Regions from separate parts of the Rhizobium sp. NLR22b genome, predicted to be linked through region 1. Evidence: riboswitches for the same ligand, from Rfam matches in the RefSeq annotation. Region 1 holds a riboswitch; the other holds the start of a gene.

What was found. Region 1 has a riboswitch for FMN ahead of HJC00_RS12960 (6,7-dimethyl-8-ribityllumazine synthase). Riboswitches for the same ligand answer to the same signal wherever they lie in the genome.
Region 2: linked by a shared signal. The riboswitch ahead of HJC00_RS21830 (DMT family transporter) and the one ahead of HJC00_RS12960 (6,7-dimethyl-8-ribityllumazine synthase) in region 1 are both predicted to bind FMN.

What each region holds. Positions count from the first base shown of each region.
Region 1 is NZ_JABDWM010000007.1:31,844-46,332, forward strand. It holds gene HJC00_RS12935 (RidA family protein) at 1-287, opposite strand, end outside; gene HJC00_RS12940 (SDR family NAD(P)-dependent oxidoreductase) at 281-1,006, opposite strand; gene HJC00_RS12945 (LysR family transcriptional regulator) at 1,193-2,095, shown strand; gene HJC00_RS12950 (DUF1194 domain-containing protein) at 2,315-3,091, shown strand; gene HJC00_RS12955 (VOC family protein) at 3,224-3,913, opposite strand; gene HJC00_RS12960 (6,7-dimethyl-8-ribityllumazine synthase) at 4,214-4,648, opposite strand; FMN riboswitch at 4,728-4,870, opposite strand; gene HJC00_RS12965 (SRPBCC domain-containing protein) at 5,334-5,780, shown strand; gene HJC00_RS12970 (GCG_CRPN prefix-to-repeats domain-containing protein) at 5,954-6,262, shown strand; gene HJC00_RS12975 (hypothetical protein) at 6,343-6,567, opposite strand; gene HJC00_RS12980 (adenylate/guanylate cyclase domain-containing protein) at 7,024-8,121, shown strand; gene HJC00_RS12985 (helix-turn-helix transcriptional regulator) at 8,308-8,958, shown strand; gene HJC00_RS12990 (MFS transporter) at 8,955-10,187, shown strand; gene HJC00_RS12995 (LysR family transcriptional regulator) at 10,202-11,107, opposite strand; gene HJC00_RS13000 (LLM class flavin-dependent oxidoreductase) at 11,290-12,312, opposite strand; gene HJC00_RS13005 (hypothetical protein) at 12,458-12,793, opposite strand; gene HJC00_RS13010 (DUF899 family protein) at 12,799-13,596, opposite strand; gene HJC00_RS13015 (helix-turn-helix domain-containing protein) at 13,712-14,489, shown strand, end outside.
Region 2 is NZ_JABDWM010000014.1:53,301-67,789, forward strand. It holds gene clpX (ATP-dependent Clp protease ATP-binding subunit ClpX) at 1-633, shown strand, start outside; gene lon (endopeptidase La) at 1,032-3,449, shown strand; gene hupB (DNA-binding protein HupB) at 3,656-3,931, shown strand; FMN riboswitch at 4,049-4,200, shown strand; gene HJC00_RS21830 (DMT family transporter) at 4,394-5,293, shown strand; gene HJC00_RS21835 (esterase-like activity of phytase family protein) at 5,388-7,586, shown strand; gene HJC00_RS21840 (LysR family transcriptional regulator) at 7,671-8,570, opposite strand; gene HJC00_RS21845 (zinc-dependent alcohol dehydrogenase family protein) at 8,675-9,664, shown strand; gene HJC00_RS21850 (aldo/keto reductase) at 9,736-10,722, opposite strand; gene HJC00_RS21855 (cupin domain-containing protein) at 10,866-11,267, shown strand; gene HJC00_RS21860 (class I SAM-dependent methyltransferase) at 11,374-11,979, opposite strand; gene HJC00_RS21865 (hypothetical protein) at 12,142-12,504, shown strand; gene HJC00_RS21870 (glutathione peroxidase) at 12,631-13,179, shown strand; gene HJC00_RS33040 (hypothetical protein) at 13,204-13,416, opposite strand; gene HJC00_RS21875 (hypothetical protein) at 13,894-14,367, opposite strand.

The DNA.
Region 1 (14,489 bases):
ACCCTGTCCAGCGAGCCGAGGTACTCTCTGGCGGCGGCGAGGGCGCTGAGCGTCGCCGTTTCGGCTGCCTTCCTGCCGTCTTCGGCCGTCAGCGTACCGCCGACGCGGCCGATATAGCGCGGTTTGCGGTCGATGACCGGCAGCATGCCGCTGAAGAAGACCAGCTTGCCTGTCCGGATCGCCTCGACATAGGCCCCGAACGGCGTCGGCGGCGGGGGAAGCGTGATGCCGAGGTCCTGCAGCCGCCGTTCCGCGCTGGCTGCCTGCGCTTTTCGATGGTTTACCATTTGCCCAGATGTGCTCCGCCGTCGACGTGCAGCACCTCCCCGGTGATACGCGGGGCTTCCGTCAGGAAGAGGACCGCTTCGACGATCTCATCGACATTTGAAATGCCAGCTATCGGCGACAGCGTGCTCAGGAAATCCTTCGGATTGTCCTTGTGCAGCGGCGTGTCCACGACACCGGGAGCCACGATATTGAAGCGAATTTTCTCGTTCGCATATTCCATCGCCAAGTTCTTGGAGATCGCGTTGATGCCGCCTTTCGTCATCATCGACACCGAAGCGGAGAAGCCGGCGATCGGATGATCGGTCAAGGGCGTCGTGATGCTGACGACGCTGCCGCCTGACTTCTGTGCGCGCATCTGTCTGACGGCCAGTTGGGTCAGATGGATGAAACCTTCGAGATTGGTCGAAGACAACGTCCTGAAATCCGTCATCGTGAAATCGACAAACGGCTTGGCCAAGAAGATGCCGGCATTGTTGACGAGCGCGTCGATCGAGCCGAAACGGTCGATCGCGGTTTTGGCCACGTGGGCCGCAGTCTCGGGATCGCCGATGTCGCCGTCGACGAGGGCCAGCCTGTCGGAAGCCGTGAGAGCATCCGACGCGCTGACCTGGCGGGAGGTGGCGACGACGTTGTAGCCGCGTTCGACGAAGGCATTGACGAGGCCTGCTCCGATACCCTGGGAGGCCCCGGTAATGATGACTGTCTTTTGCTTGGTCATGTTGAACTCCATTAATCTGGTTCGGGCAACACGAGCCTTGCGAGGGCGGGTCGCTCGAGATGGGCCGGCGCCTTAGCGCCGGCCATCGGTTGGTGTGTTTTCGCAAGGTGAATATGGCGAAAACCCTATTGCTCGATTAGATGGAAATATCTGGATTCTCTTTTGCAATGATGCAAAAGTGAAGGCATGGCGGACCTCAACGACATCGCTGTTTTCGTAAAGGTGGCGCAGTACGGGAGTTTCAGCCGTGCGGCCCATTCCCTCGGCATGCCCGTTTCAACTGTCAGTCGGAAGGTGACATCGTTAGAAGAACAGCTCGGTGTGACGCTCATCCAGCGCACGACGCGTAAGCTCAGTCTTACCGCGCAGGGGCAGGCCTATTACAATAGGTGCAGCGAGCCGCTCGCTCATCTCGTGGACGCCGAGCAGGCTCTTACGAAAACGCAAAGAAAGCCGGAGGGATTGTTGAAGATCTCCGTTCCGGTGATCTTCGGGCAGGAACCCTTCTACGAATTCGTCTCCTGTTTTCTGAAGATCTATCCCGATATTCAAATCGATCTTTTCGTCACCAATCTGTTTCTTGATCTGATCGCCGAAAATATCGACCTCGCCATCCGTTTCGGCGAGCTGAAGGACTCCTCCATCGTCGCGCAACGGCTCGGCAAGAGCGTCCGATATCTCGTCGCCGCACCCAGCTATTTCGAAGGCCGGGCGCTTCCTTCGAAGCCGGAGGACCTTAGGGATCATGATTGCGTGCTCCTGAACGGCCGCAACGGCGAAGGGGAGTGGCATCTGGTCAGCGGTCGGCGAGCGATCGACGTCCGTGTTAAGGGGCCGGTCTCCAGCCGGGATTTTGATGCAGTCAGCGCCTTTACCTATCGCGGCCACGGAATCGGGCTGCTGCCCTCGACCTATTGCGACGACGAAATCCGGAGAGGTGAGCTCATCCGCCTGCTGCCCGACTGGTCGTCGGAGGAAATCTTCGTACATGCCGTATACCCCACCCGGCGCTTCCTGCCCTTGCGCCTTCAGGTCTTTCTGGAAGCGCTGAAGACATGGAAAAGCCCATTGTGGTTGCCGCTCCACTGAATGCGGGATGGCATAAGGGACAGATGTCCCATAGCAGGCCTGACATAAGGCCCGGGAATACGCCAAACGAGCACTCACAGGCGCCACGATTTCGACACCCTCAATTTGGCGCGCCTGGCGCTTTGTCATCACTGAAAATTGAAACCGCCGGCGCGTCCGAGCACCCGCACCTCCGCAAGCTGTGTTACAGTTTCTTCGCTTCCTGACGAGGATTTGCCGATGCTGACGACACTTGCTGTGCTCATGGCTATTACCGGCGTCGCGCCGGCAGCTGGGGCGGGCGGAAACGAGGTCGACGTGACGCTTGTGCTTGCCGTCGACACCTCGCGGTCCATGGATTTCGAGGAGATCGGCATTCAGCGCGACGGTTATGTCGAGGCGCTGAAGCATAAGGAATTCATCGATGCGGTCAAGGGCGGTCTCACCGGCCGCATTGCCATCAGCTATTTCGAATGGGCTGGCTATGTCGTCCAGGATTCGATGATCGACTGGCAGGTGATCGAGACGGAAGCGGATGCGATCGCTTTCGCCGACAAGCTCGATGCCCGGCCGATCGCCACGCAACGACGCACCTCGATCTCCACCGCCATCGATCAGGGCGCCAGCATGATCATCACCGGTCCCTTTCGCGGCAGGCGCGAGGTGATCGACATTTCCGGCGACGGCCCCAACAATTCCGGCGATCCTGTCACACCCGCCCGCGACAAGGCGGTGGCATCAGGCATGATCATCAACGGGCTGACCATCATGCTGCGTCCTTCCGATGCACCCGGCGGGCTCGACAAATATTATGCCGATTGCGTGATCGGCGGCCCCGGCAGCTTCGTGCTGCCGGTCAACAAGATCGAGGATTTCGCCATCGCCGTGCGCCGAAAGCTGGTGCTCGAGATCAGCGGCATTTCCCCGTCGCCTGGGGTGGAGAGGATCGCCGCCGACGCGCCGACGACGGATTGTCTGATCGGCGAGAAGCAGTGGCGGGATATATTTGATCGATGAGGTGCGGGCTATGGCGCGCGACTTGGGACGAGCAGAGACGGGGGTGCCGCATGGCACCCCTAGAAAGGAAAGAAGCCTCGCCCTGAGGGGCTCGAAGGCGAAGCGGGTACTCCCAGCGTCTGTCGCCGCAACCTACAACGGCAGCTGCCTGCCGGCCTGCTCGCTGACCATGTATTCGGCGTACCAGTCCGGCCAGTTCTCGTCATGCTTGCCGCCGTTGCGTTTCTCGTGTTCGCCGTGGGCTTGGGCGGCGCGGCGGAGTGCCGCCGCAAGGTCGCTCGATGTCGAGAAGGCCGTCTCATCGGCGTCGATGCGTCCCGGCAGGCGGGTGGTGACTTCCTGAAACAACCAGCCGTTGCCATCCGGATCCTTGAAGGAGGCGAAGGAACGGTAGCTGCGGTGCTCGGGGTCGCGGCCGGCGACGCGCAGGCGGCCGAAGAGATAGGGCTCGTCCGTGCCGGCATAGACGCCCGATGCGTCGTGGAAGACCTCGCTCACCTCGACGCCGCGGGCGATGAGATCGCGCCGCGCGGCCTCGATGTCGGAGACGATCAGGTAGAGCCCTTGCGCTGAGCCGGGGGCGGCGGCCGTGACGTTCCTGCCGAAGATGATGGCGCAGCCGGAGCCCGGCGGGGTGAACTGAATCACCCGGAAATCGACATCATTGGCAAAGTCGGCGTCGAGCCTCCAGCCCAGGTTCTCATAAAAGCGTTTGGCGCGGTCGACGTCGGAAACGGGGATGACGACCACTTCGAGCTTGGTGTCGATCGGCCGTGTTTCTGGAATTTCGATGGGGGTTTCACTGCGCATTGCATTGCTCATCTTCAGCTCCCTTGAGGTTTGGACGCATTAAGAATGGCGATACATGTCGGGATCGAGTGGACCACAGCGTGGGGTGGGCGTCGAATCAATTATTCTGCTGTTGGAGAAGACGGCGGGCTTCTCCCGCCGTCAGTTTGTCGACAAGCCCGTCCTCTATTTGGCGTCGTCCTCGGCCTTGGCCGATGATCTGCTGCACCTGATGTAGATGCTCGGGACAAACCCGAGCATGACGAAAGAGCGGTTGGCCGACTTCGTCAGTTGGGGGATAGCGGACCGATCCTGCGCCTGTCGCGCGGGCTTCTATGCCGCAAGGGCGGCGCGCGTTTTGCCGATCATCAGGGCGGCGCGTGCCGCCTCGCGGCCTTTCTCGACGAAGTGCGCGCGATAGATCTGGGTATGGTGTTCCGTCTCCTGATACTGGTGCGGTGTCAGCGAAACGGATAGCACCGGCACGCCCGTATCCATGCCGGCACGCATCAGGCCGTCGACGACGGCCTGGGCGACGAATTCGTGGCGGTAGATCCCGCCGTCGACGACGAAGGCAGCGGCGATGACGGCGGCGTAACGTCCGGTCGCGGCAAGATCGCGCGACAAAAGCGGCATTTCGAAAGCGCCGGGGACATCGAATATGTCGATCTGTTCGGCGGGAACAAGCTGTTGGAAGCCTTCAAGCGCACGGTCGACGATATCGGCGTGCCAGCCGGCTTTGACGAAGGCATAACGGGTGGGTGTCATGGTAATCTCCTTTGGCGTACAGACACATCACCCAAGGCGATCACGAGCATCCGCCGCCAGCCCGGAGGGCAGCAGCAGCGCACGTTCTCTTTCATCCGGACTATGACCGTCGGCTCAGGCATCTCACCTGATCTGCTGACCCTTCCGAGGAAGGCGCTCGCGGGCTCGCAATCGAAACTGCATACCGCCGGTAGGGACTTTCACCCCGCCCTGAGAACGGCGCGGACAATAGGGGCAAGGCGGCGGGCTGGCAATAGGGTAAGATGGTTTCCGGATGGGTGCGTTGGTGTGTCCTCTAATATGGCCATTTGCCTTTCGCTGCAGCTCAAGGCGTTCATCGCTTTCGCTCCCCGCCCCTCATCTGCCTGCCGGGCTTCTTTTCCCCGCTGGGGAGAAGGGGAATCGCGGCGGGCGCCTCGCTCCATTTGAGATGTTTGCGGTAGGTATGGTCACCGTGAGGCTTGCTTCCCCTTCGCCCCAGCGGGGAAAAGAAGCCCGTCAGGGCAGATGAGGGGGTGAGCGACGATGGGAGCGAATGCGCTGAGCGTCAGCGAAGGGCACATGCTCCACCACCCTTGTTGAGCACGCCCTTCCGCCTACATGCTTCTGCTGAGGAATATCCATGTCGAAAAAGCATGCTGCTCCGCCTCACTGAGGGGTAGAGCAGCAACCATGGGAGAGAGCGATGCCAGAATCTTTCGTCGTGCGCCGCGAGACGCATCTTGCAGCGCCGCCGGCGGCGGTGTTTGCGCTGATGACCGATCCGGAGAAGATCCTGCGCTGGATGGGGACGGAGGCCGAGGTCGAGCCGGAGCCCGGCGGGCTCTATCTCGTCAACGTCACCGGCGCCCGTTTTGCGCGCGGCTCGTTTCGCGAGGTGGTGCCGGTGCATCGGCTTGCCTACAGCTTCGGCTGGGACGGCAGCGAGGTGGTGCCGCCCGGGTCGAGTCTGGTCGAGATCGACCTGATCGAACAGGGAGGCGGGACGCTTTTGCGGCTCACCCATAGCGGCCTGCCGAGTGCGGAGCAGTGCGCTGGCCACGAGGAAGGCTGGGCGCATTACCTCGGACGGCTCACCGAGGTCGCCGCCGGGCGCAACCCCGGTCCAGATCCATTTTACGGCAGGAGATGAACGGTTTTCGGCAGGCGGCGGGACGCCCCTCAAGCGCTTGACGCTACGGGAAGAACGGTTTGCCGCGGTCAAAAAAGTGCTGCTTTTTCGTCCGCAAACATGAACGTACAGTTCATCTCCAGTTCAATTTGGCGGTCCTAAGGTGATTGCGGCTGGATGAAATGGAGTTTTCGATGAAGGCACTTTCTATCGCGGCTGCCTTGCTCGCTGGCAGCCTCTCGATCGGCACGGCTCAGGCGATGCCGATCGGGGCAATCAAGGTTGAGAGCACTGTCACAAAGGTCGACTACGCCTGTGGTCGCGGTTGGCACCTGACCCGCTGGGGCGAATGCCGGCGCAACTGGCACCGCCCGCCGCCTGTAGCTTTCTATGGCGGTCCGCCCCGCTGGGGCTGGGAGCGGCGTCATCGCGATTGGGATAGCCCGCGCTGGGGCTATGAGCGGCGCTGGGACCGCGAACGCCGCTGGCGGGATGACTACTAAAAAGCCTTTGACAGAGGCAGACAAACGAGGGCCGGTGCGATGTTTCGCCCGGCCTTTATCCGTTGAAATAACGAATGCGCTCAAATGCGGCTGACGAGCCAGTGCTTTCCGTCGATCAGCTCTTCAAGCTCGGCCGGATCCTTGACGCCGAACTCGAACCATTCCACGAGTTCCTTCGCCTTCCGCTTGCTTTCCTCGGCTGTAAAGTCGATCCCATAGCGCTCGCACCAGCGTCGAAGGATCGACGTCAGCAGCGTCATGTCATTCCCGTCAAGCGGGTCTTTCGGCCAGTATGTCGTGCCCATCGCAACCCCTCAATCGCTAATGACAGGCTGGCACATAATCGAATCAATGTCGCGCAATTTAAAAGTGTTTATTGGGTTGTTTTCCACCGTGGTGAATGGTTTTCCACAGAGTTGTTGGACGGTGGGGTTGACAGGGGTGCGGAGGGACCCGGCTGGCGCAAGTGCCGAAAGGAAATCCCCCGGACACCTGAGGTGTCCTCAGTTGCCGACAAAGTCTCCTCCGTCATGCCCGGCCTTGTGCCGAGTATCTGACCAGGGCAGTTGTTTGAACGAAAACCGTTTATTTTCAGATGCATAATTGGATCGTCGCAGATCCTCGGCACAAGGACGAGGATGACGTCGGGGGTTTTGGTTGCCAACAGGCGGATACCGGAGACCACCTCAGAGGCCGCGGGAGTGTCCGTGGGCTGATGTCTCGGGGTTGCCCACGTCCTGTTGCAATGCCAATGTTAACCCATGGATCTGCCTTCCTCTCTTGCCTGGCTGATTGACGAGGCTGCGGCTTCGCCCGGTCCCGAACGGTTTCTGGCCGAGCTCGGGCGCCGGCTGCTGGCCGATGGCTTGGCGCTTTCCGGCGGCGCGCTGACACTTTCGGTGCCGCATCCGATCATCGCGCGCCGTACCTGGCTGTGGCGAGCCGAAACCGGAGCCGTCATCGAGGCGTTGGGTTTTGCCGCCGCACCTCAAAGCGATGCCGGGCGCGAATGGCTGGCCGGGCTTGGGCCGGTTTGGGAGGAGAGCATTGGAGCTTCGCGGGACGGCGCTGTGCTCGGCTGGGCGGGCGTCGGCAGGAGGACGGGGGCGGACGAATTTTCTCCTGATGAAGCCGCGCGGCTGCAGGAGATCGCGCGTTTTGCCGCCGCGCCGCTTACGGCCCTTGCGGCGCGGGAGGCGCGGGCGGCACTGCTTGAAGCCTATCTCGGCCGGCGCAGTGCGGCTCGGGTTCAGTCCGGTGCACTTGCCCGCGGCACCGGCGAAACCATTCGCGCCGCTCTTCTCTGCGCCGATTTGCGGGATTTCACCGCACTTTCCCAGGTGACGGAGCCGCAGGCGATGATATCAGCGCTCGACGCCTATTTCGACCGCGTCGCCGGCGCCGTGCACGCCTTCGGCGGCGAGGTGCTGAAATTCATCGGCGACGGCGTGCTGGCGATCTTTCCCGTCACCGCCGCTTCCGGTGACGAGGCCCGGGCTGATCGAGAAGCCTGCGAGGCGGCGCTTCGGGCCGTCGCCGCCAGCCGCGCCGGCATGATCCATCTCGATCGGATGCGCGAGGCTGAGGGGCTGGCGCCGCTGCCCTTCGGCGCCGCCCTGCATTTCGGCGAAATCCTCTGGGGCAATATCGGCGCCGCCGACCGGCTTGACTTCACCGCCATCGGCCCGGCGGTCAATCTGGTCAGCCGGCTGGAAGGGCTCTGCAAGCCGCTCGGCCACGGCGTTCTGATCTCAGGTGCCGTGGCGGCGAATACCGAGGCCGCGCTGACGCCGCTCGGCGAGCATGCCCTGCGCGGCATCGCCGAGCCCTGCGCCATCTTCACTTTGGCTGGGGTTTGAACCCTGAGATCGGGCTGTCCGCCTTCACCTGCCATGGCATGTTTTCCCACAAACCGCGCAGAAGAATCATTCTCGTAGGCGTGTGATCAAGCCTGGCCATCGCTGAAGATCGTTTTCGAATCTCCTTCGGAAAAGGTCTGCAAAGAAATATTTGCAAAGATATGTTTGCGATTGTATCCTTGGGTCATGAATGAGTACAATCCCCGACCCTCCCCAGATGCCGCCATCTCCCGGACCGTCAGCCGGGTCGTGCCCGAACCCACCGCACTGAAGGCGCTGGCGCACCCCGTCCGCCTGCGCATGCTCGGCATGCTGAGGATCGACGGCCCCGCCACGGCGACGCAGCTCGCCGCGCGGCTCGGCCTGAACAGCGGCGCGACCAGCTATCATCTGCGCCAGCTTGCCCAATATGGCTTCATCGAGGAGGCGCCGCATGGCTCACGACGCGACCGTTGGTGGCGCGCGCGCCATGAGCTGACCTCGGTGCCCGCAAGCGAGACGCAGGGGGAGGCGCTCGATCTCGATGTCGCCTTCAATCAGGCGGCGCTCTCGCTGCAGGTTGGCCAGATGCAGCAGGCGCTTGAGGAATATGCGGAGCTGCCGGCCAAATGGCGCAAGGCGACGGCCGCCGACGACATCATCATCCCGATGACCGCTGAAAAGGCCGAAGCCCTGACGAAACGGCTGAGCGATATCATTCTCGAAGCGATGCGGGAGGCCCCGCCGTTGGGGGAGGCGGCGTCTCGCAATCCTGACATCGTTCCCTTCTATGTCATGTTGCACGCCTTCCCCTATCCAGGCCGTGTTCCGCACCGCGAGCGGGATAACGAGCCGTGAGAAGGGGCAAGCCGTTTCTCGCGCTCGCCGCCGCCGAGACGCTATCGCTGTCCGGCACCCGGCTTTCGACTGTCGCCGTTCCCTGGCTGGTGCTGAGCGCCACCGGCAGCCCGGTGCTGACCGGGTTGACGGCGATGATAGAGATGCTGCCTTACGTGCTCGCCAAAGCGCTCGGCGGGCCGCTGATCGACCGGGTCGGCGCCAAGCGCATCGCCATCATCTGCGACGCCGCTTCCATGGCTGTGGTGGGTCTCGTTCCGCTTCTCGATCTCTTCGGCGTGTTGACGGTGCCGATGCTGCTGCCTCTTGTCTTTGCCATGGGTGTGCTGCGTGGTCCCTCCGACGCCGCCAAGCAGGCGATGGTTCCCGATATCGCCGCTCTCGCCGATGTGCCGCTCGAACGGGTGACCGGCGTCTCCAGCGCCATCGAGCGGCTGGCCTCGACGATGGGCGCGGCCGGCGCCGGCTTGCTGATCGGGCTGATCGGCCCGGGGCAGGCGCTCATCGTCAACGCCGCCACCTTTGCCGCGGCCACCGTAATCATTGCGACTGGCATACCGGGCATCCGCCGCACTCCTGCGATCCTCGCCGCGTCCGACGCGCGGCCAGCTTCATCCTATCTCGACGATCTCCGGGGAGGCTGGCGCTTTCTGCGCAGCGATGCCGTGCTCGTCAGTATTGTCACCATGGTGGCGATCACCAATCTGCTCGATCAAGCCTATCACGCCGTGCTGCTGCCCGTCTGGACGAAGAACGCCGGTCATGGGCCGGAGCTGCTCGGAGCGATGTTCGCCGCCTTCTGCGGCGCTTCCGTCGCGGGGGCGGCGATTGCCGCTGTTATTGGCGAGCGCATGCCGCGTCTGATCGTCTATACCGTGGCTTTCCTCCTGACCGGATGTCCACGCTTTCTGGTGCTCGCGGTGGATGCGCCGCTCGGCTCCGTCTTTGCGACGCTCGCAATCGCAGGCTTTGCCTCCGGTTTCCTCAACCCTATCCTGTCGGCGGTGATCTTCGAGCGCATCCCCAAACCGCTGACCGGCCGCGTCACGGCGATGAATACCGCTCTCTGCTTTGCCCTCATCCCCTTCGGCGGCCTCGTCGGTGGCGCGCTGATCAGCACGATCGGGCTTGGCGCGGCGTTGCTCCTTTGCGGCCTCGCTTACCTCGCTGCGACCCTCTTTCCGCTGGCGCTCAAGAGCTTTCGCGGTTTTGACAAGGCCGTGGCATGAGCCCCGCGCAGGCCCTAGCCTTGCCCTCCGATTTCCTCGAACAACAGATCGATGAAGCAGCGCACTCGCGGCTCCAGCATGCCTTTGTCGGGATAGAGCGCCACGATCTTCGTGTCGTCGGTTTCGAGGTCAGACAGGACCTGCCGGAGACGACCGGCGGTCAACTCGGCGGCGACAACGAAGTGCGGAAGAAGGGCGATTCCGAGGCCGGCCATGCAGGCGTCACGAACGGCTTCTCCGCTGTCGAGCCTCAGGCGGCTGCGCCCCTGCGCCTTGATCCAGCCGCCACCACTGCGAAAGCGCCAGCCCTGCCTTTGGCCGCGGCTGGTGAAGAACAGGCAGTCATGGGCCGCCAGATCCCCTATATCGCGAGGCATGCCGCGTTCGGAGAGGTAGGAGGGCGAGGCACAGAGCCGCGCCTTGTCACTGGAGATCACGCGCGCGATCAACCGGCTGTCGGCCGCCGATGGCGTCGCGCCAATCCCGATCGCCAGATCGAAGCCATCTTCGACGTTGTCGGCCGGGCGATCGGTGAAGTTCACTTCGACCTGCATGTCGGGCCAGGTGCGAAGATATTTTTCGAGTAAGGGAAGGACGACGAGCCGTCCGAAGAGACCGGGAACGGCAAGCCTGAGAACGCCTCGCGGCGTGCCGCTTTGCCCCGCAATGCTCGCCTCCGCCTCGTCGACCGATGCCAGGATCTGCAGCCCGTGCTCGTAGAACAGTCGTCCTTCGTCGGTCAGGCTCAGTGTTCTCGTTGTCCGGTTGAGCAGGCGCGCCCCGAGCCGCTCTTCCAGGCGGGTGACGGCCTTTCCCGCTGCCGAACGGGAGAGGCCCATGGCCTGGCCGCCGGCGATAAAGCTTCCGGCATCGACGACGGCCATGAAGATCAGGATATCGTTCAGGTTCGTGCGCGGCATTAGGCAACTCGAGCGATTTGACTGCAGCCTTAAGTCGGTCGCGATGTGACAGATTCAAGGCTCGCATCATCAACGTCGACCGCGCCAGTTAGGTCCCGGGTGCATCGAAATGATGGCGGCCGACGACAGCTGCCGTTTCTCATCACCACCGCTTCTATTGAAGGCTCGCGCAAGCCTCGCTGTCAGCGCCAGCCGAGCGCCGGAGCGACGTGGGTGAGGATCGCTTCGATGACGTGGGCGTTGTAGGCGACGCCGAGCTGGTTTGGCACGGTGAGCAGCAGCGTGTCGGCCTCGGCAATCGCCTCGTCTTCCGCAAGCTGCTTGATGAGCACGTCAGGTTCGGCGGCGTAGCTGCGGCCGAAGATCGCCCGGGTCTTCTCGTCGATGAAGCCGATCTTGTCGCCTTCGTCGCCGCCAAAGCCGAAATAGGCGCGGTCACGTTCGTCGACGAGCGCGAAGATGCTGCGGCTGACCGAAACGCGCGGTTCGCGTGTATGGCCGGCCGCCTTCCAGGCTTCACGATAGGCGCGGATCTGGTCGGCCTGCTGGACGTGGAACGGCTCGCCGGTTTCGTCGTCCTTCAGTGTTGAGCTCTGCAGGTTCATGCCGAGCTTGGCGGCCCAGACGGCGGTGGCGTTGGAGCTCGCCCCCCACCAGATACGCTCGCGCAGGCCTTCCGAATGCGGCTCGAGACGCAGGAGGCCGGGTGGATTCGGAAACATCGGCCGCGGGTTCGGTTTGGCGAAGCCTTCGCCGCGCAGCACCTCAAGGAAGACTTCGGCATGATGCCTGGCCATGTCGGCCTCGCTCTGACCTTCCGGCGGCGCATAGCCGAAATGGCGCCAGCCGTCGATCACCTGTTCGGGCGAGCCCCGGCTGATGCCGAGTTGCAGCCGCCCCCCGGCGATGAGATCGGCAGCACCGGCATCCTCGGCCATATAGAGCGGGTTCTCGTAGCGCATGTCGATCACGGCCGTGCCGATTTCGATCCGGTTGGTCCTGGCGCCGACGGCCGCCAGCAGCGGAAAAGGCGCTGCGAGCTGCCTGGCGAAATGGTGCACGCGGAAATAGGCACCATCGGCGCCGAGCTCCTCGGCCGCCACGGCAAGGTCGATCGACTGCAGCAGCGCATCGCCCGCCGAGCGCGTCTGCGATTGAAGCGAGGGCGTCCAGTGCCCGAACGAGAGAAAACCGATCTTCTTCATGTCGCACCTTTATCCGTTGCGTCATAGTGGATCGGTCATGGCATAGTTTCGGTGCGTAAGACAATCACAACCAGAGAGAACGGCGCGCTTTCCCGGAGGCGTTTGCTCAAGCGGGACGCGAAGCAATGTCAGAGGCGCCGAACCGTCATCTGCACCCCAGCCCCAGCCTGCTGGCAAGCCCCAGCCAGGGAGCCAGGTGAAAGGCGCTCATCAGCAGGTACATCGGCACCATCCCGCCGATCGGGAAGGCATCCGATGTAGTCGTGCAGATCGTGTCGGCGCTGCCGGTTACTGCCGTCAGCAGCGCCATGATCGCAAATGTTGGGGCGGCGGCGAGAGACAGAAAATCGGCGGCGGCGAGAGCGGGCTTGACCGGCTCGTCGGCGGGTCCGTCAGCGGCGGCGATCGACAGCCAACTCGCGGTGCCGAGGGAGGGGCTGACGTCGTCAGCCCGTTTTGAGGCGTGAGAGAAGAGCGCCATTGTTGTCACTCCTTGCCGTAGCGGTCGTGGTGGCGCCACCAGATGCCGGTTTCGTTGCGGCCCTTCGGCGCGCGGTCCAGCCATTGGTACACGCCCCAGAGCCCGTCGAGTCCGCGCGCATAACTGGAATAGCTGTGGTAGACGCCGCCATCGATGAGTTCGAAAGCGCTGACGCCGGGGCGGTCGCGGGTGTAGGTGGGAACGTCGGTGCCGGTCATGGACGCGATCTGGACGATGGGTTCGTCGCTGCCGCGCGACTGCCAGTCCGGCACGGTCTTGCCCGCCGGCGGTTCGGGGGCGGGCGGTTCGCGACGGTAGTTGTATTCGATCTCGCCGAGACGCTGCTGCTCCGGGCTGAACCAGACGCTGAAATCGGCGTTGAAATCGCTGCCGGCTGACGAGGCCCAGGGAAAGCTCCAGTCCATGCGCCGCTTGAAGGCCTCAAGCTTTGCAAGCGGCGCGCGCGAGACCGCCCAGAAGGCGACGTCGTGATTTTCCAGGTGGACGAAGAAACCGTTGAAGCCGTCGGCGATCGAGGAGCAGGAGGGGCATCCGGCGCTGTAATCCGGCCCGAACATGAAATGATAGATCAGGAGCTGCGAACGCCCGCCGAAGAGATCCTTCAGCGAAGCACCGCCGCCTTCGGTGTCGAAGTGGTAGTCCTTGCCGATCCTCACACGGGGCAATTGCTGGCGTTTGGCCGCCAGCGCATCGCTTCGCCGGGTCAGTTCCTTTTCCTCCTCGAGCAGATCAAGTCTCGCCGCCAGCCATTGCTCGCGAGTTGCGTTCAGCATTGCCGTCATGGGTCTTCTCCTTTGCCTGTCTCTCGTCGTAGCATCCGGCGCGCTTGCCTGCCGTTGAAAGAAGATTACGGCGGGAGGGACAAATGCCGGGAGTGACAAGTGTGACGGGATTTGAATGGACTCGCTGATTACGGCCGCGGCGCAGGCGCTGGCATCGGGCGATACGCTTGGCGCGCTGAAACGGGTGGCGCTGCGCGACGATGCGCCTGCGCTGGCGCTGCGCGGCATCGCCATGGCGCAGCTCGGTGACCTCATCCGCGCCAAGGCGCTGCTGAAGAGCGCTGCGCGCGCATTCGGACCGCGGGAGGCGGTGGCCCGCGCCCGCTGTGTCGTCGCCGAGGCCGAGATCGCGCTCGTATCGCGCGATCTCACCTGGCCGCCGAAGGTGCTGGAGGGGGCGCGCAAGGTTCTGGAAGCGCATGGCGACCGGGTCAACGCCGCCCATGCCGGCAATATCGCCATTCGCCTGATGGTGCTGATCGGCCGGCTCGACGAGGCCGAGCAGGCGCTGGCCGCGCTCGACCCGACGCCGCTGCCGCCGGCCTTGCTGGCCGCCCATGAGCTTGTCGCGGCTGGGATCGCGGTCCGGCGCTTGCGGACGCAGCCGGCGCGCGCGGCGCTCGAACGGGCAAGGCTTGCGGCGCGGCGGGCCGACATGCCCGTGCTCACGGCGGAGGTCGAGACCGCTGGACATGTGCTCGATCTGCCGGCGGCGCGCCTGGTTTCGCGTGGGCATGAACGGCCGCTGCTGCTTGCCGAGGTGGAGGCGCTCTTTTCAAATGGCACGCTCGTCGTCGATGCCTGCCGCCATGTCGTGCGCGCGGGCAGTGCGGTGGTGCCGCTGGCGAGCCGGCCGGTGCTTTTCGCCCTCGCTCGTGCGCTTGCCGAAGCCT
Region 2 (14,489 bases), on a different contig from region 1:
ATCATGGAAGGCACGGTCGCTTCCGTCCCGCCGCAGGGCGGCCGCAAGCACCCGCAGCAGGAATTCCTGCAGGTCGACACGACGAACATCCTGTTCATCTGCGGCGGCGCTTTCGCCGGTCTCGACAAGATCATCTCCGCCCGTGGCGAGAAGACCTCGATCGGCTTCGGCGCGACCGTCAAGGCCCAGGACGACCGCCGCGTCGGCGAAGTCCTGCGCGAACTGGAGCCGGAAGATCTGGTCAAGTTCGGCCTCATCCCGGAATTCATCGGCCGTCTGCCGGTTCTGGCGACGCTCGAGGATCTCGACGAGGATGCGCTGATCCAGATCCTGTCCGAGCCGAAGAACGCGCTGATCAAGCAGTATCAGCGCCTGTTCGAGATGGAAGACGTCGAACTGACCTTCCACGAGGACGCGCTGCGCGAAATCGCCCGCAAGGCGATTGTGCGCAAAACCGGTGCCCGCGGCCTTCGCTCGATCATGGAGAAGATCCTGCTCGACACGATGTTCGAACTGCCGACGCTGGAAGGCGTGCGCGAGGTCGTCATCTCCGAGGAAGTGGTGCGCGGTTCGGCCCGTCCGCTTTACATCTATGCCGATCGCCAGGAGGAAAAGGCCAACGCGTCGGCGTGACCTTGGACTTTCGCACGATTCTTTTGGGGGCTTGCCATTGGCGGGCCCCTTTCTATTTGAAAAACCATGCGAGGCGCTGTTAGTATTTGCAGTGGGGACCGGATATGCCTTTGCCGATGTTGTGCAAGGGTGATGCTTGGCAATGATGCGATGATCTCGTAAGCCTGTTGCCGACGTTGTATTTTAGCCTGGTCGGAAGTGGTAAGCGCCGGTCCAGCCACGCGCTTCATAGTGTTGGCGTTCCGTTGTAATAAAGCTGTCACGTCCGGGGAACGCGGGCGTTAGCGTGGCTTGAAAAGCGTAGTCAGAACCTCCACTTGTAGAGCCAAGTGAGAGCCGGCCGGTCCCAAGCGGCCGTGCAGAGAGCCCGGTAACGGGACGATGGAAAGGACAAAAAAATGACGAAGAAAACGTCTGTAGCGAGCAGCACCGCCTACCCTGTTTTGCCTTTGCGCGACATCGTGGTGTTCCCGCATATGATCGTGCCGCTGTTTGTCGGACGGGAAAAATCGATCCGTGCGCTCGAAGAAGTCATGGGCTCGGACAAGCAGATCATGCTGGTGACGCAGGTCAACGCCAGCGACGATGATCCGGACCCTTCGGCGATTCACAATGTCGGCACGGTGGCCAACGTGCTGCAGCTCCTGAAGCTGCCCGACGGCACCGTCAAGGTTCTCGTCGAAGGCCGCGCTCGCGCCGAGATCGACACCTATTCCAGCCGCGAGGATTTCTACGAGGCGCTCGGCCATGTGCTCGAGGAGCCCCATGACGATCCGGTCGAGCTGGAAGCCTTGTCGCGCTCGGTCGTCTCCGAATTCGAAAGCTATGTGAAGCTCAACAAGAAAATTTCGCCCGAAGTGGTCGGCGCCGCCAGCCAGATCGACGACTATTCCAAGCTCGCCGATACGGTCGCCTCGCATCTGTCGATCAAGATCACCGAGAAGCAGGAGATGCTGGAGACGACCAGCGTCAAGCAGCGTCTCGAAAAGGCTCTCGGCTTCATGGAAGGCGAGATCTCGGTCCTGCAGGTCGAAAAGCGCATCCGCTCGCGCGTCAAGCGCCAGATGGAGAAGACCCAGCGCGAATACTACCTCAATGAGCAGATGAAGGCGATCCAGAAGGAGCTCGGTGACGGCGAGGAAGGCCGCGACGAGATGAGCGAACTGGAAGAGCGCATCGCCAAGACCAAGCTGTCCAAGGAAGCCCGTGAAAAGGCCGAGGCGGAGCTGAAGAAGCTGCGCCAGATGAGCCCGATGTCGGCGGAAGCCACCGTCGTGCGCAATTATCTCGATTGGCTGCTCGGCATCCCGTGGGGCAAGAAGTCGAAGATCAAGGCCGACCTCAACAATGCCGAGAAGATCCTCGAAGCCGATCACTTCGGTCTCGACAAGGTCAAGGAGCGCATCGTCGAATATCTGGCCGTGCAGGCGCGTGCCACCAAGATCAAAGGCCCGATCCTCTGCCTCGTCGGCCCTCCGGGCGTCGGCAAGACCTCGCTGGCCCAGTCGATCGCCAAGGCGACCGGCCGTGAGTATGTCCGCATGGCGCTCGGCGGCGTTCGCGACGAAGCCGAAATCCGCGGTCACCGCCGCACCTATATCGGCTCGATGCCCGGCAAGGTCATCCAGTCGATGAAGAAAGCGAAGAAGTCCAACCCGCTCTTCCTGCTCGATGAAATCGACAAGATGGGCATGGACTTCCGCGGCGATCCGTCCTCGGCCCTGCTCGAAGTGCTCGATCCGGCGCAGAACTCGACCTTCATGGACCATTACCTGGAAGTCGAATACGACCTCTCCGACGTGATGTTCATCACGACGGCGAATACGCTGAACATTCCGGCGCCGCTGATGGACCGCATGGAAATCATCCGTATCGCCGGCTACACCGAGGATGAAAAGCGCGAGATCGCCAAGCGGCACCTGTTGCCGAAGGCCATCAAGGAACATGCGTTGCAGCCGGAAGAATTCTCGGTCAGCGACGATGCCCTGATGGCAATCAGCCAGCAGTATACCCGCGAAGCAGGTGTCCGCAGCTTCGAACGCGAATTGATGAAGCTCGCCCGCAAGGCGGTCACCGAGATCATCAAGGGCAAGACGAAGTCCGTTCACGTGACGGCCGCCAACATCGCCGACTATCTCGGCGTCCCGCGCTTCCGCCATGGCGAGGCCGAGGGCGAGGATCAGGTCGGCGTCGTGACCGGTCTTGCCTGGACGGAAGTCGGCGGCGAGCTGCTGACCATCGAAGGTGTGATGATGCCGGGCAAGGGCCGCATGACGGTTACCGGCAATCTGAAGGACGTCATGAAGGAATCGATCTCGGCGGCGGCCTCCTATGTCCGCTCGCGCGCTGTCGATTTCGGCATCGAACCGCCTATGTTCGAAAAGAACGACATCCACGTGCACGTGCCGGAAGGGGCGACGCCGAAGGATGGCCCGTCGGCCGGTGTCGCCATGGCAACCGCCATTGTCTCGATCATGACCGGCATCCCGGTCAACAAGCATGTGGCCATGACCGGTGAAATCACCCTCCGCGGCCGTGTGCTGCCGATCGGCGGCCTCAAGGAAAAGCTGCTAGCAGCGCTTCGCGGCGGCATCAAGAAGGTGCTGATTCCGGAGGAGAACGCCAAGGACCTGGCGGAGATTCCGGACAATGTGAAGAACAACATGGAGATCATTCCGGTCTCGCGGATGGGCGAGGTGATCAAGCACGCGCTGATCCGGCGGCCGGAGCCGATCGAGTGGGATGGGACGGTGGAAACGCCCGTCATCACTTCGGTCGAAGGCCTCGATGACACGGGCGCAACCATAGCGCATTGAGTGGCATTTGCCACATTTGTGCCCTATTGGCGCAAAAGACGCAAAAAGGCTGGCGGAAACGCCAGCCTTTTTTGTGAAAACGTCATGGAGACGCTTGCTTTTCCTTGATTTGCAGGGCTTTTGGGTTCCCGGCGGGCCTGATGAAACCTAATCTGCGCCTAGCTTAGATTTGAGTCGTTTCATACCATTTAGAAAGGGGTGGAAACATGAACAAGAATGAACTCGTGTCCGCAGTCGCCGAAAAGGCAGGACTGACGAAGTCTGACGCGGCTTCCGCTGTTGACGCGGTTTTTGACGTTGTCCAGGCCGAACTCAAGAACAAGGGCGACATCCGCCTCGCTGGTTTCGGCAGCTTCACCGTTTCTCATCGCGCTGCAACGAAGGGCCGTAACCCGTCGACCGGCGCTGAAGTCGATATCCCGGCTCGCAACGTTCCGAAGTTCACGCCCGGCAAGGGCCTGAAGGACGCCGTCAACGGCTGATTTGATCGTCCGCCGGCCGTAAACGAGAACGGTTGAGCAGGATTTCGAGGGGTTCGGCGCGCCGGACCCCTTTTTGTTTTGCCGCTTGCCGCAGGCAGCGCTTTGTTTTACGAACGGTGCTGTTCTCAGGGCGGGGTGAAAGTCCCCACCGGCGGTAAGGGCTGCGGCCCGAGCCCGCGAGCGCCTTCCGAGGCTTTGGCAGGGGAAGGGTCAGCAGATCCGGTGCGATTCCGGAGCCGACGGTATAGTCCGGATGAAAGAGAATGAGCATGGCCGCGAGCGGGCAGGGGACTGCCGGCGTCTGCGCACCGTCGCCTCATGCGTCCTGATTTATGTTGGTCGCCTGCATAATTCCCTAAATCGGAATCGATTTGAGGATGAAATTATGCAGCAATTAAAAGCGCTACAGCGTCCTTTGCGCGTCTGGAAAGACGCGCGGCGCTGTAGTTCTGGGTGGAAGACATGAATCAGAATTCCCTTACAATGCAGCGTTCCCGCGCCTTTGCTGGCGCTGCTTTCATGGTGCTTGGAGGCGTCGCTTTCTCGCTGCTCAACGTCGTCACCCAATGGCTGACCATGAAGCTCGCCTTTCCGCCAGCCTCTGCTGCTTTCTGGCAATATGCCTTCGCCTTCCTCTTCTCCTTGCCCTTCCTGCGCAAATCCGGCCTTGCGGCTATGCGTACGAACTATCCCTGGCGGCACGTCGTGCGCGTCGTCTTTGCCGCGCTCGGCGTCGAGGCCTGGGTTTCCGGTCTTGCCTCAGTGCCGATCTGGCAGGCGATCGCGCTGGTCATGACCTCACCCTTCTTCATCATTCTCGGTGCCCGCCTGTTCCTCGGTGAGCGCGTCGGCGCGGCCCGCTGGGCAGCGACCGGTGTCGGCTTTGCCGGCGCCATGATCATCCTCCAGCCATGGTCGGACAGCTTCACCTGGGCAGCGCTCCTGCCGGTACTCTCGGCACTGCTCTGGGGTGCCTCGTCGCTCATCACCAAGAGCCTGACCGGTATCGAGAGGCCGGAGACCATCATCGTCTGGTTGTTGGTGCTGCTGACGCCGATCAACGGCGGTCTGGCGCTTGCTGCGGGCTTCGCAGTGCCGCCAGGCACGACACTCGCGCTCTTCCTTCTGGCAGGCCTCCTGACGGTCGTGGCGCAGTATCTGCTGACCCTTGCCTATGCCAGCGCCGACGCCGCCTATGTCCAGCCCTTCGATGACCTGAAGCTGCCGCTCAACGTGCTCGCCGGCTGGCTGTTCTTCGGCTATGCGCCCGCCGGCTATCTGTGGCTGGGCGCTGCACTCATTCTTTCCGCGTCGCTCTTCATCATGAGGAACGAGATGCGTCGGGAAAAACAGGCAGCCTGACGCCGACCCTCTGAAATTTCGGGGGCTGTCATGTCTCTGTCATAGCGGTCCCGCAAACCCCTCTGTTCGATCTTTTTGGACATTGGGGGTTTCCATGACAGTTTCATCCCGCAAGGCAGCGCTCGCTGCCGTGCTTCTCGCATCCGTGGCCTTCCCGGCTGCGGCCGAGCCGGTTTTCAACCGCATCGCCTCTTTCCCGGTCGCTCAGAACCTGCCTGGTGACAAGGACAAGCTGTCGCCGACATCCGCAGAAATCATCACCGCGACCGACGACGGCAACACCCTGATCTATAGCGACAGCCCGTTCGATGCGATCGGCTTCATCGACATCACCGACGCCAGGGTTCCGAGGGCCGGCGGCGCGCTGATGATGGATGGCGAGCCGACATCGGTCACCTCGAGTGCCGGCAAGGCGCTGGTTGCCGTCAATACCTCCGAAAGCAAGGCCAGGCCCTCCGGCCGCCTCGCAATCGTCGACGTAGCGACAAAGAAGATCGAGAACACCTGCGATCTCGGCGGCCAGCCGGATTCCATCGCCCTCAACAAGGACAAGACGCTCGGTGCCATCGCGATCGAAAACGAGCGCGACGAAGACGTCAATGACGGCAAGATCCCGCAGATGCCGGCGGGCGACCTCGCCGTTTTCCAGGTCAAGAACGGCACCGTCGATTGCGGCACCATCAGGCATGTGGCGCTGACCGGCCTTGGCGGTGTCGCCCCTGAAGACCCGGAGCCGGAATTCGTTGCCTTCAACGGGCAGAACGAGATTGCGCTGACGCTGCAGGACAACAACGAGATCGTCATCATCGATGCCAACACGGCTCAGGTGAAGGCCCACTTCTCCGCCGGCAGCGTTGATCTCTCAGGCATCGACACCAAACGCGACGGCGCCCTGAAATTCTCGAGCGAATCGAAGGGCGTCCTGCGCGAGCCTGATGCCGTGAAGTGGCTGGACGACAACCGCCTCGTCATTGCCAATGAAGGCGATTACCAGGGCGGCTCGCGCGGCTTCACCAACTTCGACAAGGCGGGCAAGGTTCTCTATGAATCGGGCGCTTCCTTTGAACGCGCCGTCGCCCATATCGGCCATTACCCCGAAAGCCGTTCGGGATCGAAGGGCGTCGAGCCGGAAGGCCTTGAAGCTGCCAAGTTCGGCGACGACCAATATTTCTTCCTGCTTGCCGAGCGCGCCTCGGTCGTTGGCGTCTATAAGGATACCGGCGCCGACCCCGAACTCATGCAGCTTCTGCCGTCGGGCATTTCGCCGGAAGGCGGGGTCGCCATCCCGCAGCGTAACCTCTTTGCGACCGCCAATGAACTCGATCTCGGCAAGGACGGCGGGGTGCGCTCGCACGTAATGATCTATGAGCGTGCGGAAGGCGACCAAGCCTATCCGCAGATCGTCTCCGCCGACAAGGAAGGCACTCCGATCGGTTTCGCAGCGCTTTCGGGTCTCGCCGCCGTTCCCGGCAAACCGGGCATGCTCTACGCCGTCAGCGACAGCGCTCTGGGCTCGCAGCCGACGATCTACACGATCGACGCAACCAAGAAGCCGGCCGTCATCATCGACGCGCTCGTCGTCAAGCGTGACGGCGCTCCAGCCCAGAAGCTCGACATCGAAGGCATCGCGGCGGCGGCCGACGGCTCCTTCTGGCTTGCCTCGGAAGGAAACAGCGAACGCCTCGTCCCGCATGCCCTCTACAACGTCAATGCCAAGGGCGACATCAAGGCCGAGATCGCCCTGCCTAGGGAACTCGCCGCCAACGAGATCCGCTACGGCTTCGAGGGTGTGACCATTGTCGGCACCGGCGACGATGCCACGCTCTGGATGGCCGTCCAGCGCGAGTGGGGTGACGACGAGAAGGGCTTCGTCAAGCTCGTCTCATACAATCCGAAGAAGAAGGAATGGGGCGCCGTGCGCTATCCGCTCGACAAGACGGAAAGTGGCTGGGTCGGCCTGTCTGAGATCTCCGCCCACGGCGATAGCGTCTATATCATCGAGCGCGACAATCTCGTCGGCGACGCCGCCAGGCTGAAGAAGCTTTACAAGGTGGCGATCTCGGAACTGAAGCCGGCCAAGCTCGGGGGCGAACTGCCGGTCGTGAAGAAGACCGAAGCGCACGATTTCCTCGGCGAACTGAAGACGGCGACCAACGGCTATGTGCTCGACAAGCTCGAAGGCTTCACCTTCGACGCATCGGGCAAGCCTTACGCTGTCACCGATAATGACGGTGTGAGCGACTCGTCCGGGGAAACCCTGTTCTTCCCGGTCAACCTGACCGCCACGAACTGAGTTCGCGTTCCCATCGAACTTAAAGGCCGGGTTTTGCTCCCGGCCTTTTTCTTTTGGCCGATTCGCCCCTGAACGGCCGATGGCCTACGTCATGAATTTGGGCAAGGCAGCCGCCAATGCGTCGACCGCAAGACGAGTCCTGAGCGGCAGGTGCGATGTCTGCAGCCACAGCGCATGACAATCATACGGGAATTCCGGCTCGTCCGGCAGGACCACCACCAGCATCCCTGCCTGCACACGGTCCCGGATAAGCCAGGAGGGCAGCCAGGCGAGCCCCATGCCTGCCGTTGCCGCATCGGCAATGGCATCGAGATCATCGAGCCTCAAACGGCTCTTGGGCCTGATTTCAATCGGTGGCTCTTCGCCGCGTGGAAAAAGCCACGGACGGAACCGGGCGGAGCGGGCATAGACGATAGCATCGTGCCCGCCGAGATCCTTGAGCTGTTCAGGCCTGCCGTGGTCATCGAGATAGGCCGGCGAGGCGCAGACCACCATGCGCTGGCGCGCGACACGGCGCGCAATGACGCCCAATCTATCCTCCAACTCGCCGGTGCGGATCGCGAGATCGTAGCCGCCCTCCGCGAGGTCGACGACAGGATCGCTGAGCGATAGATCAAGTTCGAGATTCGGATGCCGCTGAGCGAGTTCGATTAGGATCGGGACCACGCAGCGCCGACCGAAATGAACGGGCATAGTGACGCGCAGCCTTCCGCAGGGTTCGGAAAGATGGTCGACTGCAAGCGCATCCGCAGCCTCGGTCTCCGCAAGGATCATCCGGCAGCGCTCGTAATAGGCGCGTCCGAATTCCGTCGGGCTCTGGCGCCGCGTCGTCCGGTTGATGAGGCTCACACCCAAGCGCTCCTCGAGAAAGCGGATATGCTTGCCGACCATCGGTCCGGACAGGCCAAGAGCCGCGGCGGCCGCTGCGAATGAGCCCAGATCGACGGCCTTCACGAAGACGGCCATGCTGGTGAGACGATCCATATTGCAAACTCTTGGTTTCTTCTGTCTTACCTCCGGGCCAATTTATCTTCTGGAGGCGGCTTGGCATAGATCATTCGGTTCAATCATTTTGGAGTTGATATCGAATGCCACGCGTAATCCGCTTTCATGAGCTTGGCGGCCCCGAGGTTCTCCGCATCGAAGATGTAGTGATTCCCGCGCCCCAGCCGGGGTTGGTTCAGATCCGTGTCAAGGCGCTGGGCATCAATCGCGCTGAAGCTTTGTTGCGGTCAGGCGCCTATATCGAAACCGCGCCGCTGCCTTCTGGCCTCGGCCTCGAAGCGGCCGGTATCGTCGAGGCGGTGGGCGAGGGTGTGGATGGTTTTGTGCCGGGCGACCGTGTTAGCATCATCCCGCCCATCTCCATGGTCCAGTGGCCGGCTTATGGGGAACTCATAAATTTTCCCGCCGAATTTGTCGTCAGGCATCCGCCGACGCTGTCCTGGGAGGCGGCCGCTGCCGTCTGGATGCCGTTTTTGACGGCCTACGGCGCACTCATCGACACTGCCGGGTTGAGCAAAGGTGATTTCGTCGCCGTTACCGCGGCCTCGAGCAGCGTGGGTCTTGCTGCGATCCAGATTGCCAACAAGGTCGGTGCGATGCCGATTGCGATTACCAGGACCTCCCGCAAGCGTAAGGCATTGCACGATGCCGGTGCTGCGCATGTCCTCGCTTCACAGGAGGAAGATCTGGAAATGAAGCTGAAGGCCGTCGCCGGCCGGGATGGCGTTCGGGTCGTCTTCGATGCTGTCGCCGGCCCCATTTTCGAACCGCTGAGCGCGGCAATGTCATCGGGCGGCATTTTCATCGAATATGGCGGATTGAACCAGGAGCCGACGCCGTTTCCGCTCCCTGCGGTGCTCGGCAAAGGCCTGACGCTACGCGGTTATCTCGTCCATGAGATTCTCCGCGACCCGGCGCGGCTGCAGGCTGCAAAGACCTTTATCTACGAAGGGCTCGCGTCCGGCGCCCTGGAACCTGTCATATCAAGGACATTCCCTTTCGAACAGATCGTCGAAGCGCACCGCTTCTTGGAATCGAACGAGCAGTTCGGCAAGATTGTCGTGACGGTCTGATCCGGTCCTTCTTGGGATGATGTCTCAGGCCCGGCCAAGTGGCCGGGCGGGCTAGAACGGCCCGTCAGAGCTTACCAGCGCTGATGCACATGCGGTGCGATCAGCCGCTCGTAGATTTCACGCGTCGCCGCCATGACATCGGCCGAAAGCGGCGCGAGGTCGGCGGCGGCCGCGTTTGCCTTGGCCTGTTCGGCATTGCGGGCGCCGGGGATGACGACGGTGACCGCTTCAGCCATCAGGACCCAACGCAGCGCGAAGCCAGCCATAGTGGCGCCGGCTGGCACCAGCTTGCGCACTTCCTCGACCGCCTGCAGTCCGACCTCGAAGGGAACGCCTGCAAAAGTCTCGCCGACATCGAAGGCCTCACCATGGCGATTGAAATTGCGGTGGTCGTCGCTGGCGAAATGTGTAAGCCGGGTGATCTTGCCGGAGAGAAGGCCGCTTGCCAGCGGCACGCGGGCGATGATCGCCACGTTCCTGCGGCGTGCTTCCTGGAAAAACAGATGGGCGGGGCGCTGGCGGAAGATATTGTAGATGATCTGAATACTGACGACGCCGGGATATTCGATCGCCTTCAGCCCGTCCTCGACCTTTTCGACGCTGACGCCATAGCCCTTGATCTTGCCGGCCTTCTGCAGCGTGTCCAGGCTCTCGAAGACCTCAGGCTGGTAAAGCACCTCGCGCGGCGGGCAGTGCAACTGCACGAGGTCGAGACAGTCAACCGCAAGATTCTCCAGGCTGCGATCGATAAAGCCCTCGAGATTGGCCCTGGTATAGCCTTCCGCGACATGCGGGGTGAGGCGGCGGCCTGCCTTGGTCGCGACCATCGGGCGCTCGCCGCCGCGTGCCTTCAAGACATCGGCAATGATCTTTTCCGAGCGGCCGTCGCCGTAAACATCCGCCGTGTCGATGAACGTCATGCCGGCATCGAGCGCGGCATTCAGCGCCGCGCGCCCATCCGCCTCGCTGATATCGCCCCAGGAGCCGCCGATCTGCCAGGCGCCGAAGCCGACATTGGTGACGGTGAAGGGCGTGCGGCCAAAAGCATGGTGTTTCATGAACATCTCCCCAGGTTATGAAAGGCACTCGCCTATCAGGCGGGCAACTGTGCGGCAATTGCCAATCCGGCCTTGATCGGTCGCCTCGATCAAATATCGTCCGGAGACAAGGCTTCAACCGCAATGGACGGAAAGGAACGATCATGGAGATTAAACCCGCTGGCTCTCGCCCTTCAACGAAACCGCCGGCCGACTACTTTACCGGCAATGTTCGCCAGGATCCGCTGATCGAGCCGCCGGCGCCGGCCCGGGTGAGGGCAACCTCCGTCACCTTCGAACCGGGCGCCCGCACGGCTTGGCACACGCATCCGCTCGGCCAGACGCTGGTCGTCACCTCAGGCAAGGGCCTCGCCCAGAGCTGGGGCGAGGAGATTCGCGAAATCCGCGCCGGCGACACCGTCTGGTTTGCGCCGCGCGAAAAACACTGGCACGGCGCCGGCCCGGACACGGCAATGACGCACATCGCTATCCACGAGGCATTGGACGGCAGTCATGTCGACTGGATGGAAAAGGTCAGCGACGATCAATATTCCGGCAAGGCGTAAAGCATGTCTCGCAAAAGTGTGCAGCGGTTTTGCGATAAAGACATGCGCAAAAAAGACTAAAGCGCGGGCCAAGCGAATCTGAAGATCGCGCCGCGCTTTAGACGGATCAGAGGCGCTTCAGGCAATAGGAAAAATGCGCGTGTGATTCGACCGTCAGGAATTCGAATTGCCAGCCATAATCCTTGCAGAATTTGGTAACCGCCTCGACGACACCGTAGACGATCGGTTTGACCGTGTTGCCGGTGCAGAAATCATGACCGGCAATGCGTCCTGTCCGCTTCACCTTCTTCTCGCAGAGCAAGAGCTCCTGCCAGGTGAGCTCGAACGAATGGTCGGTGTCGATATAGGCCCAGTCGAGGAAGTCATCCGCGAATTCGGCGAGCTTGTCGAGCGATGTGCCTTGCATCAGGTGCAGCCGGCCGGCGCCGATCTCGGCTGCGAAATTCGTGTGAATCGCGTCGAGCCCGGAGCTGTAGCGATCCATCGACCAGGGATCGATGAGATAAAGCTGGGCGGGGCGATTCTTTTCCAGGATCTCCGCCGTATATTCGCCGAAGGCTGCACCCACTTCGACGCCGATGCCGCCATTCGGGATCCGGTAGAGCAGTTCGCCGCGATCCGGCAGCAGCCGGGCGTTTTCCATATGATGGGCGCTGAGCGGGGTGCGCGGCATGCTCGCCCGCAGCGCCTGCCTTTCTTCACGTGTCTTCATCTCTGATCTCGGGATTGGGGCGGCTGACGGCCCTGGTGCGGTTCGAGGGAACGTAGGACCAGCCGACGCCGATGACAACGGCATGACAAGAATTTGCTTCTTTCGGACAAAGCGTTAAGTTTCGCCTGTGAATGACGAAAGAGCCCTGGGAGGAGCGACTTCATGAGACGGATGTGGCCCGAAGAGTTCAATGCCATCATTGCCGATGCCGAAGAAGTGATGCTGGAATCATCCGCAGAAGCAGGCGCCGGCGAGCCGCTGCACCGGAAGGCGCTGAAGGCGCGCATCGCCATGGAAGATTACGAGCGAATCTGGCCGCTCGCCGAGATGCGCTTCCGATTGGGCGAGGGGCCGTTCGCCGGCAAGGCCATCACGCTCATCACCACCAACCCTCATTATCATCCCTGGCATCCAAAGGATGGCGGCAGCGTCGAATCCGTCTCGGACAGCGGCCGCCACTACAAGACGGATTACCTCGTCGTGCATTTCCTGCTCGATGACGTAAGGGAAACCTCACCTGCCTGATCGGTTGCCCCGGGGTTGCCAACGGCGACGCCGGGGATGCTGACGCCGAGTTGATCTTCACCCTGATGACAATGACGGCGATATCGCTAAGCTCGCCGGACCGATCCTTGCCAATTGGAGGTTCCCATGATGGGCAATGTGCTGGATATTCCGGTCAAGACGGTGGATGGTCGACAGATCACACTGAACGAATACAAGGGCAGGGTGCTTCTGATCGTCAACGTCGCCTCGAAATGCGGACTCACGCCGCAATATGAGGGACTGGAAAGGCTCTATGGCGAAAAGCGCGAGCGCGGCTTCGTCATCGCCGCTTTCCCCGCCAACGACTTCAAGGGCCAGGAACCCGGCACCGACGCCGAGATCTTCGATTTCTGCACCACCACCTACGACGTCACCTTCCCGATTTTTTCTAAGATTTCGGTCAAGGGCGAGGCCCAGCACCCGCTCTACCGGCAGCTGACCAAATCGGGCGTGAAGACGACGGGCGAGGGTCCGATGCGCGAACGCCTGAATGCCCACGGCATTTCAGGCGGCGACGAGGATGACATCCTCTGGAATTTCGAAAAATTCCTGATCGGCCGCGACGGCAAAGTCGCCGCCCGCTTTGCGCCCGATGTGACGGCGGATGATTCGCGGCTGGTTTCCGCGGTGGATCAAGAACTGGCGAAGGCATGATTTGCCAGGAGCCGAGCAGGATCTTCAGATCCCGAGCACGGTCACAAGCGGGGGCGTAAAGTCCTTGAAACCCAGTCTCGGCTGGTCGCATCTCCTGTCAAACTTCGTCTTCGATACGTGGCGCTGACAGTTCGGATTCGTTTTGAACGCGTATCCGGGCAGGCTGACATATGTGGCGCTTGGCGCGCCAAGGGCTATCGCGATGCACAGCGTCAATGCGGAGCTGAGAGCCCTCATGGCACACCTCCAGGTGTCATAAGCCTCCAAACGCGAAGACTTTCCGGGCGGCGATTCTCCCACTTTTGCCGGCCCCCATCCATTCGCCCAATAGGAGGTGGCCCGGCGGCCGGAGTAGTCCGTTTTGGCGGAACCTGGTTTCCAGACGGCGCCGCATTTGACCTGCCGGACAGCTATGCTGCGCCGGAACGTCTTGCCGAAGCCGCGTTCCCAGCCGGCAGCCTCTGCAGAGGCAGATAGCTGCGTGAGCCAGTCAGCGGCAGATGAGACTGCGGTTGTTGACATCACTCTTTGAAACTTGAGGGGAAGAATGGTGGGCGATGAGAGACTCGAAAACTCGATACTCTCATTGTGACGTTCGATAAAGTCATGAGAAGCAAAAGAAAAATATGTATTAATATATGCTAATTTGTGACATTGTGACCAACGATATTTTGTGACTTTTTTCGGAAAATCAGGCCTTCATGTCAGGTCCGATCAGAAAACTCGATTTATCAATTTTACTATGCCGGCCTGAACCATTTCGCGTGTTAATGCTGTGAGGGGGTAGTCGCCAGCGGGGCCCGACATGCTGGGAGTGCTTTCGTAGAACCGAACTTTCTTGCTATGGACTTCGGCAAATATGGTGAATGACGGATTCCTCTGAGAGTGGCGGGGCTCGTCTTTCGTGATAATCACCAGGCTTACGTTGGCGGGCGTGGTCTGGCCGGTTCTCGGATTCTCCACCCGTTCGGCCTTGCGGTCGACCCGAAAATCGTAGCCCTGCGATTTGATGTATTCGCCAATCTCGTTCATGACGGGTAGGATAATACTGTCGATTGCCTCCTCGAACTCAGCCTTGAATTTGGCTTCCGCACTTACCATCGCTTCTTTCTGAACCTGACGCGCCTGCTCCGCCTCGCGATGGCGGCTGAAAATTTGGTCCAAAGACTTCTTTACGTTGTCTTCCAAGGTAGTCTCCTTTGAGGTTGCCATCGTGGATTCACTCGCACGAATCAGCGCGACAGGCTTCTTATTAATCTATCCCGTGCTTACAACCGCAAGGTTATGTTTGTATTTTTTGTTCCAGTTTT